3 regions of the Promicromonospora vindobonensis genome follow, and region 3 is predicted to be linked to each of the others. Evidence: riboswitches for the same ligand, from Rfam matches in the RefSeq annotation. Region 3 holds a riboswitch; each other region holds the start of a gene.
The links. A riboswitch is a leader RNA that binds a small molecule or an ion and turns the genes downstream of it on or off. The one in region 3 is predicted to bind thiamine pyrophosphate.
Positions count from the first base shown of each region.

Region 1: linked by a shared signal. The riboswitch ahead of thiC (phosphomethylpyrimidine synthase ThiC) and the one ahead of ACFS27_RS09505 (thiamine ABC transporter substrate-binding protein) in region 3 are both predicted to bind thiamine pyrophosphate.
Region 2: linked by a shared signal. The riboswitch ahead of thiO (glycine oxidase ThiO) and the one ahead of ACFS27_RS09505 (thiamine ABC transporter substrate-binding protein) in region 3 are both predicted to bind thiamine pyrophosphate.

Region 1 covers NZ_JBHUOG010000002.1:3,266,380-3,269,647, forward strand. Annotated here, with positions in the region: gene thiC (phosphomethylpyrimidine synthase ThiC) at 1-1,246, opposite strand, end outside; TPP riboswitch at 1,241-1,346, opposite strand; gene ACFS27_RS27830 (C39 family peptidase) at 1,432-2,823, shown strand; gene ACFS27_RS27835 (N-acetylmuramoyl-L-alanine amidase) at 2,939-3,268, opposite strand, start outside.
Region 2 covers NZ_JBHUOG010000002.1:445,821-449,088, forward strand. Annotated here, with positions in the region: gene ACFS27_RS15225 (CARDB domain-containing protein) at 1-286, shown strand, start outside; gene thiE (thiamine phosphate synthase) at 1,114-1,764, opposite strand; TPP riboswitch at 1,846-1,948, shown strand; gene thiO (glycine oxidase ThiO) at 1,938-3,128, shown strand; gene thiS (sulfur carrier protein ThiS) at 3,125-3,268, shown strand, end outside.
Region 3 covers NZ_JBHUOG010000001.1:2,094,410-2,097,677, forward strand. Annotated here, with positions in the region: gene ACFS27_RS09500 (ABC transporter permease) at 1-830, opposite strand, end outside; gene ACFS27_RS09505 (thiamine ABC transporter substrate-binding protein) at 806-1,885, opposite strand; TPP riboswitch at 1,877-1,981, opposite strand; gene ACFS27_RS09510 (DUF4235 domain-containing protein) at 2,019-2,300, shown strand; gene ACFS27_RS09515 (PAS and ANTAR domain-containing protein) at 2,324-3,100, opposite strand.

The sequences.
Region 1 (3,268 bases), on a different contig from region 3:
TCACCAGCGGACCGAGCGTGTAGAACGGCGCGCCGTCGCAGAGCTCCTGCTGCCGCTCGACGTTCTCCCGTACCAGGTGGAACGGGACGTGTCCCGGCCCCTCGACCATCACCTGGACGTCGTACGCCCACGCCCGCTTCGTGAGCTCCGCGAGGGTGTCGAGCTCGGCGAACTGCGCCGTGTCGTTCGCGTCGGCGAGCGACCCCGGGCGCAGGCCGTCGCCCAGGGAGAACGCCACGTCGTAGGCCGCGAAGATCTCGCAGAGCTCGTCGAAGTGGGTGTAGAGAAAGTTCTCCTGGTGGTGCGCCAGGCACCAGCCCGCCAGGATCGACCCGCCGCGCGAGACGATGCCGGTGACCCGGTCCGCGGTGAGCGGCACGTAGCGCAGCAGCACGCCGGCGTGCACGGTCATGTAGTCGACGCCCTGCTCGCACTGCTCGATCACCGTGTCGCGGTAGACCTCCCAGGTCAGCGCGCTCGCGTCACCGTTCACCTTCTCGAGGGCCTGGTAGATCGGCACCGTGCCGATGGGCACCGGAGAGTTTCGCAGGAGCCACTCGCGGGTGGTGTGGATGTCGTCACCGGTGGACAGGTCCATGACCGTGTCGGCGCCCCACTTGGTGGCCCACTCGAGCTTTTCCACCTCCTCCGCGATAGAGCTGTGGACGGCCGAGTTGCCGATGTTCGCGTTGACCTTCACGAGGAACGCCTTGCCGATGATCATCGGCTCGGACTCCGGGTGGTTCACGTTGTTCGGGATGATCGCCCGGCCCGCGGCGACCTCGCTGCGCACCAGCTCGACGTCGCAGCCCTCGCGCACCGCGACGAACCGCATCTCCGGCGTGATCACGCCCTGGCGTGCGTAGTGCATCTGGGTGACGGTCCGGCCGGGGAGAGCCCGGCGCGGACGACGTCGTTCGCCCTGCCACTCCTGCGAGGCGGCGCCCCGGCGGACGGCGCCCCTTCCGTCGTCCGTCAGGTCCCTGCGGCGTCCGTCGTACTCCTGCGTGTCTCCTCGCGCCACGACCCAGGGTTCTCGGGCCGGTGCGAGCCCGCGCACCGGGTCGGAACCGGGCCCCTGGGTGCGGTAGACCCGCACGGGCTCGTTCGGGGTGCCGTCGGGCGACGGCGCCAGGGCGATCTCGGTGACCGGCACCCGCAGGCCGGTGTCGTCGTGCGGTGTGCTGTCCCCGCCGTCGTGCTCGTGGTCGTACGCGAGCGTGCGGGACTGGGTGTTCTCCATCATCAGACTCCTGCTTCCTACGCCGGTGTTAACCGGACAGGTTCAACGGTCCCGGGCCGTCCAGCCCGATCTCAGCCCCTGCGCGAGGCACCCGTGGGATCGCCGATGACGTTAGCACCTCAGGGTTGCCTACGATCGGCGGGTCTCTTTCGGAGCCAAACGGGGGCCGCTGGTGATAAAGAAGCCCCATGGCTCGCTCCACCCAGAAGTGGGCCCAGGACATGGAGGCAGGCATGTCGATTCGAGGAAAGCTGCGGACAAGGGCGTTCGCGCTGGCAGCGACGGGAGCGTTCGTGGTGCAAGCAGGGATCGTGGCGAGTGCGTTGCCGGCGGCGGGCGAGCCCGAGGCGGGCACGGCGGCGTCGGACAACCAGATCACGCTGACCGCATGGGACGGGTACCGCGAGCTGCGCGAGGGAAAGTCGTCGAACCTGCGGCCGGGCGCCAAGGGCGGGCTCGTGCTGCGCGGTACCGGCGACACCGTCGAGTACACCGACCCGTTCGGTGACGGCACGCCCGTCACCTACGAGACCGGCCGGTGGACGTCGCCGGTCGTCGAGGCCGGATACCTGATCGACGAGTCCGTGAGCTCGTGGAACGCACACACCCCCACGGGCACGTGGGTCGAGATCGAGTTCCGGGGCCGCAAGGCCGACGGGACCTGGACCAAGTGGTTCGTGATGAGCCGCTGGGCGTCGGGCACCGAGTTCGCGCCGGCCGACGGCAGCGTCGGCGACATCCACCGCACGTCCGTGAACGGCCAGACCGACGCGGACGCGTACCTGTTCACGGACACCTACGTCGCGAAGTCGGGCCACGAGCCGGACGCGTTCCAGACCCGGGCCACGTTGTACCGGCCAGAGGGCACCCGGGTCTCCCCTCGGCTCGACTCGGTGAGCACCATGACCAACGAGTACCTGCCCGACGCGCACTACACGGGCACCAGCGACTTCACGCTCGGAGGTGAGCTGGCGCTCGACGTGCCGCAGTTCAGCCAGAACATCCACCGCGGCGAGTACCCGGAGTTCGGGGGCGGCGGACAGGTGTGGTGCTCGCCGACGTCGTCGACGATGGTGATCTACTCCTACGGCCTCGAGGTCCCGGCGGAGGAGCTGGAGGGCATCGAGGCGCCGAACGGTGACCCGCAGGTCGACTACGCCGCCATGCGGACGTGGGACTACGCGTACGAGGGCGCGGGCAACTGGCCGTTCAACGCCGCCTACGCGAACACGTTCGGGCTGGAGTCCTTCGTGACCCGGCTGCGGTCCCTCGCGGAGGCCGAGCGGTTCATCGAGGCAGGCATCCCGCTCATCCTCTCGATCAACTTCGAGGAGGAGGAGATGCCGGAGGCCGGCTACGGCACCAACGGGCACATCGTCACGCTCGTCGGGTTCACCGCCGACGGCGACCCGATCATCAACGACCCGAACAAGGCCAGCAACGAGGCGGTGCGCTCCGTGTACACACGGGAGAACTTCGAGCGTGTGTGGCAGACGTCGACCGACGGCATCACGTACGTCTACCACCCGCACGACGTGAAGCTCCCCCACAACCTGCCGGGGGTCACCCCGAACTGGTAACCGGCCTCCGGCCGACAGGGAAGGACAGTTAGCACGCGGGATGCGTTGCACAGAGTAGACAAGCTCTACTGAGCGCAACGCACCCCGCGTGCGTACCGTCGCCCCCGCGACCGCTCTATCGGCCCGGGACCTCCCGTGGTTCCGAGGTGTACGACGCCGTCGTGTAGCCCTCCGCGGAGACCGTCACCTGCACCGTGAGCTCAGCGCCCCGGTCGTGGCCGGTCACCAGGTACCGAGGGCCGGTCGCCCAGGGCAGCGGCTCGCCGTCGCGCAGCCACCGGTAGCTGACGTCGACGTCGGCCGGGAGGTACGTGCCTGCGTCGGCGGTCAGGATCTTCCCGGGTTTTGCCCGCCCCTCGATGACCGGCCCGGACACGTCGGCCACCACCGGGTCGTGCAGCTCGACGTCGTCGGCGTTGACGAACACGTGCCGGTGCGCCAGCCA
Region 2 (3,268 bases), on a different contig from region 3:
CATCACGATCTTCCCGCAGACGCACGACATCGTCGGGGTCACCATCCGCGACACGGACATCGTCGACTCCACCTACGACGGCATCCAGTTCAAGAACGGCGGCGGGAACATGCCCGACGTGCGCATCACGGACGTGCGCATCGACCGGTCGAACAACGGGTCCGGCATCCTCGCGATGGGCGGCGCTCGCGGCAATGCGATCCTCTCGAACGTGACCGTCACCAACTCCGGTGAGGGGGACATCGAGAAGGAGCCGGGTTCGACGTTCGTGTTCACCGGCGAGTAGGCGCGGTCGGCTCCAGGCAGGGTCGGCTCCACAGCCGAACCAGGGTTGGTGTCGTCATCCGGCAGGCGGATGGCGGCACCAACTCGCTGTCGACTCGCTGTCGACTCGCTGTCGACTCGCTGTCGACTCGCTGTCGACTCGCTGGTCGCTGGTCGCTGGTTGCTGGTTGCTGGTTGCTGGTTGCTGGTTGCTGGTTGCAGGTCACGGGTCACGGGTTGCGCCGAACCGCAAGTTGCTCGGCTCGGGCACGTCGAACCGCAAGTTGTTCGTGTTCAAGCGGCTAACTCACCGTCGAACCGCAAGTTGCTGGTCACCGGTCGCGCCGAACCGCAAGTCACGCGTCGATCAGGGCGCTGATCGACCATCAACATTCGGTTCGGCGTCGAGAAGGAAGCGGGACTTGCGGTTCGGCGCTCTTCAGACCGGCGGAGGACCGTCAACTTGCGGTTCGAGGTCCGTCAGACCGGCGGAGGACCGTCAACTTGCGGTTCGAGGTCCGTCAGACCGGCGGAGGACCGTCAACTTGCGGTTCGAGGTCCGTCAGACCGGCGGAGGACCGTCAACTTGCGGTTCGAGGTCCGTCAGACCGGCGGAGGACCGTCAACTTGCGGTTCGAGGTCCGTCAGACCGGCGGAGGACCATCAACTTGCGGTTCGGCGCTCTCCGACGAGGAGGCCGCGCTCGGCTGGGCCGAGCAGTGATCGTCGGCCCGGCGGTTCCACGATCGAGGTGCGCGCGCTGCAGACGGGCCCCCGAGTAGCGCGGTCGGCGCAGGCCCCCTCGGCGCAGGCCCCCTCAGCGCAGGCCCCCGTCAGCGCAGCCCCCCGTCAGCGCAGCCCTGCGTCGGTGACCCGGCGGCGCAGCTCGGCCGCCGCGGCCCGGGGGTCCGCGGCCTGAGTGATCGCACGGACGACGACGACGCGGCGGGCCCCGGCGTCGAGCACCTGGTCGAGGCGGGCGGCGTCGATCCCGCCGATGGCGAACCAGGGCGTGGCCGGCTCGCGGGCGGCGACGTCACGCAGCAGGTCCAGCCCGACGGCGGGGCGGCCCGGCTTGGTCGGTGTCGCCCACAGGGGTCCGACGCAGAAGTAGTCGACCCCCGGATCGGCCTCTGCGGCCAGCGCCTGGTCCAGGGAGTGGGTGGAGCGGCCGAGGACGGGGCTGTCGCCCAGCAGGGCCCGGACGGCGTGCGGCGGGAGGTCGCCCTGGCCCATGTGCACCGCCGGCGCACCGGTGAGCTGGGCGATGTCGGCGCGGTCGTTGACCGCCCAGAGCGCACCGTGCTCCGCGGCGACCCGGGCGACGAGTGCATGCAGCTCGACCTCGCGGGCCGCGTCCAGCGACTTGTCCCGGAGCTGGACGACGTCGACGCCGCCCTCCAGCGCCGCGTGCAGGAACGGTTCGAGGTCGTCCGTGTCCTGGCGGGCGTCCGTGCACAGGTACAGGTGGGCGTCGGCGAGGCGGTTTCGGGGGTCCACGAGCGCGAGTGTAGGCAGACGCCGGCCCGTGCCGTGCCTCCCGGTCCACCCGCCAGGCCGCCCCTCGGGCCGGGTTATGGTTGTCGCGTGCACGGGAGCCCCGCACGGGGCTGAGAGGGCGAGAGCGCCGACCGTCGAACCTGATCTGGGTCATGCCAGCGAAGGGAGAACATGTGAGCAGTCGTGTGTGCGACGTCCTCGTCATCGGCGGGGGCATCATCGGCCTGACCGCTGCCTGGCGTGCGCTGGAGGCCGGCGCGAGCGTCGTCGTCCTCGACCCGTCGCCCGGCGACGGCGCGACCCACGCCGCAGCGGGCATGCTCGCACCCGTCATGGAGGCAGGTTTCGGGGAAGCGGGCCAGGCCCGCCTCGGCACCGCCTCGCTCGCCCTCTGGCCGGCGTTCGCCGAGTCGCTCGAACGCGCGGCGGGACTGCCACCGGGCGCCGTCGGGCTGGAGACGACCGGGACGCTCGCGCTCGCCTACGACAGCGACGACCTGGTCGCGATGCGCCGCATGCTCGCCCTGCACAGCGAGTGGGATCTCGGCTCGGCGGAGATCCCGCCGGACGAGGCGCGGCACCGCGAGCCCGCCGTCGGGCAACGGGTGGCCGGCGCGGCATGGGTGCCCCGCGACCACCGGGTCGACCCCCGTGCGGTGCACCGGGCGCTGGCCGCCGTCGTCGCGGCGCGCGGCACCTTCGTCCGCCGCGCCGCGGTCTCGCTGACATGGGCAGACGGCGCGGTGGTCGGCGCGGTCGACGAGGCGGGCGCCGGGTACGCGGCAGGGACGGTGGTCCTGGCCGCCGGCCACGCCAGCGGGACCCTGTTCGCGGGCGCGCCCACCCGGCCGGTTCCCGGCACGACGCTGCGCCTCGATGCCGACGCCGACCGGTCGCCGGCGGTCGTGGTGCGCGGCACGGTCCAGGGGCGTCCGATCTACGCGGTGCCCCGCGCGCTGCGGGCCGACGGGCGGCGCCAGGTGGTCGTCGGTGCGACGTCGGACGAGCGCGAGGACGACCGTCTGACGCGCGCCGGCGACGTCTTCGCCCTGCTGCGTGACGCCCGCGCGCTCCTGCCAGGGCTCGACGACGCCGTCCTCGTGGAGACCACCACCCGTTCCCGGCCCGGCAGCCCGGACAACGCTCCGCTGCTCGGCCGGGCCGCCGAGGGCCTCTGCCTGGCCACCGGGCACCACCGCAACGGCATCCTGCTCACGGCGCTGACGGCGGCCGCCGTCGACCGGGTGCTGGGGGTGGCACCGGTCGGATCGCAGGCCGCGGAGGCCATCGAAGCCGCTCACCAGTTCGCGGACCCGCGCAGGTTCGCCGACACGTACAGCACGACTAGAGGAGGCACGGCATGAGCACCGCCCCGTCCACACAGCACCCGCACCCGGAGAACCCGGGGGCTCACCACGGGCCCGCAGGCACCGCCGTCGTCAACGGTGAGCCGTACCGGCTCGACGGCGAGCTGCCCGTCACCGACCTGGTTGCCCGCCTCCTG
Region 3 (3,268 bases):
AGGCGCAACGCGGCCTCGCGGCGGCTGCGGGCCCTTGCCGACATGGCGAGGGCAGCCGAGATGACGACGAGCTGCATGATCGAGAGCACCGAGGCCGACCGCAGGTCGAGGAACTGGGTGGTGCGGGTCCAGATCTCGGTCTCGATGGTCCCGTACCGCGCACCGCCGAGCACCAGGACAACTCCGAATGCCGTGGCGCAGAACAGGAACACCACCGAGGCCGCTGACGCAACGGCCGGGGCGAGGGACGGCAGGACCACCGTCCGGAACACCCGCGCGGGACTCGCGCCGAGGGAGGCGGCGGCCTGCTCGGTCCGCGGGTCGAGGCGCTCCCAGAGCCCGCCCACGGTGCGCACCACCACGGACACGTTGAAGAAGACGAGCGCGACGACGATGCCGGCCAGCGACTCCTCCAGCCCGAGGAACCCGAGGATGCCGCCGGGCGCGAACAGGGTGCGGAACGCGACGCCGACCACGACGGCAGGCAGCACGAACGGCACGGTCACGAGCCCGCGCACCAGGCTGCGGCCGGGGAACGACCGCCGGTACAGCAGGTAGGCGAGCGGCAGGCCGAGCAGCACGGAGAACGCGGTGCCGAGCACGGCCTGCGCCAGGGTGAACCCGACGAGCCGCCAGGTGCGCGGACGGAGGACCACCTCGGTGAAGCCGGTGAGGTCGACCACGCCGTCGGGCACGAAGCCGCGGACGACGAGCGAGGCAACGGGCCAGGCGAAGAAGATGGCAAGGAAGCCGAGCGGAACGGCGACCGCCGCCGCCCACAGCAGCGGCGCCGCCCCGCGCCGGCTCAGCCGAGCACTGTCTCGGTCCACCGCTCTATCCACTCGTCGCGGTGCTCACTCACCTCGGTGGGGTCCACCTCGAACGGCGCGTCGGCCTGCGGCGCGAACTTCTGCCAGTCGGCGGGCAGCTCCACCGAGGAGTCGGCCGGGTACATGTACATCGACTCGGGCAGCGCGGACTGGACGTCCTCCGTCAGCAGGAAGTCGACGAGCTCCCGCGCGCCCTCGGGGTTGTCGGACCCTGCGAGCACGCCCGCGTACTCGACCTGCCGGAAGCACGTCTCCAGCAGGGCGCTCGTGGTCGACTCGGACCCGTCCTCGTTCACCGTGAACGCCGGCGACGTCGCGTACGACAGCGCGAGCGGACGTTCGCCGCCCTCGCCCGCACCCGAGAAGTCCACGTAGTACGCGTCCTCCCACGAGTCGGCGACCTTGACGCCGTTGTCCGCGAGGGACGTCCAGTAGTCCTCGAACCCGTCCTCGCCGAACGCCCCGATCGTCGCCAGCAGGAACGCGAGCCCCGGGGACGACGTCGCAGGGTTGGTCACCACGAGCAGGTCGCGGTACTTCGGGTCGGCCAGGTCGTCCAGGGTCTTCGGGACCTCGAGGCCGGACTTCTCGAACCAGGCCTCGTCTGCGTTCACGCAGACGTCGCCCTGGTCGATCGGGGTGAGCGCCGCGCCGAGCTGCTCCGCGCCGTCGGGCAGGCCCTCCGGCGTGTACTCCTCGACCACGCCCTCCTCCAGCGCGCGGGAGGCGAACGAGTTGTCGATGCCGAACACGGCGTCGCCGAGCGGGGCGTCCTTGGTGAGCACCAGCTGGTTCACCAGCGTTCCGGCGTCGCCCGCCGCGCTGACCTCTACGGTCAGTCCGGACTCCTGCTCGAACCGGTCGACCAGCTTCTCGTCGAGGGCCCAGGAGTCGTGGGTCACGAGGGTCACGGTGCCCGACGCCGACGGGTCACCCGCGTCGCTCCCGGAGCCGCCACCACCGCAGCCGGCGAGCAGCAGCGCCACGGAGAGCGCTCCGGCGACCGGTCCAGCATGGATGGTGCCCCCGTGGGCACCGGAAAGACGCAACATCATGCCTCGACTTCCTCCGCCGGTGTGACCCGGATCAGGTTCAAGGGTCTGCGGTTTTCCGCACTCTCAGCGCTGTCGGGCGCTCCCCTGTCGTTTCCAGGCAGCCTACTGGCCCATCGGGGGCTACGGTGTGAAGGTGGCCCAGATTGAGACGGAACAGACACTCGCCGAGAAGCTCGGCACTCTTGCCCTGACGCTCGCGGCCGGCTGGGCCGCGCAGAAGGCAGTCAGCATGATCTGGAAGGGCGTGACCGGCAACGACGCCCCCAACAAGCCGGACGACCCGGAGCTGGACCTGGTGCAGGCCACCGTGTTCGCTGCGGTCGCCGCAGGGACAGCGGTGTTCGCGAAGCGCCTGGCGGCGAAGGGCGCGTCGAAGGCAGCCCTGCGGCTCGCCGCCCGCCGCTCAGCGCACTGACCGGCCCAGCCCCGGATCCTCGCTCAGCGCGCCGCCTTGCGCGGCCGCCGGGTGAGCAGCGGGTCGTGCCCGCGTGGCCTGCCCACTGGCTCGACCCCGTCGAGCACGCGCGCCAGCACTGCCTGCGTCACGCCTGCCGGCTCGCGGTCGACCCGCAGCCTGGTCATGACCTGGTCCGCCGCCAGGCGCAGCGGGATATCCGCCCGGCCCGCGGCCTCGAGCAGCAGGCGCTCCGCGGTCTCCTCGGAGACCCCGCGAACGGCCATGATGACGCCCTTGGCCTGCTCGATCACGGCCTGGCTCACGAAGGCCCTCGTCACCACGGCGGACGATCGCCGGGCCAGCGCCTCCTTCTGGACCGGCGTGGCATCCACGACGTACCCGATCAGCTCCGGCGAGTGGCCGGAGCCACCCCGCGAGCCCTGACCGATGACGACCACCGACCGTGTCCGACCCTTGCGGTCCACGATCCGGTGTGAGCAGGCGAACGGCCGGCCGAGCCGCAACGCCTCGGTGGCGGCGCGGACCACCCGGCTCCGATCGTCCGGATGTTTTCGGGAACTGAGCGCCTCGAGGCCTGGTTCCACCTCGTGCCGCTTCCAACCGTGCATGGTGTAGATCTCGTCGGACCACCACCAGCTACCCGACGAGAGGTCGACGCGGAAACGGCCGACCAGCAGGTTGGTGCCGAGGCCCAGAGCATGTGCCAGGTCGCCCGCCGAGAAGCTCGGTGGTTCCGTCGCGACATCTCCCCCGGCACCGTCCACAACACTGAGCGCGGGCTGTTTGAAAGAGGACATCTCAACCTCCCAGATCCGATGTGGACTGGGAGCCGCTTCATGACTCCGCGCCGTCAATTGTAGAGCGGTTCTCCTGCTTCGACAGCCCGGCGGGGACATCCCGTGGTGTCGGCGCGCTGCGAGTGCCAAGCCCTCGTGCCAGCCTGAGATCGCCCACTGCGACCGACC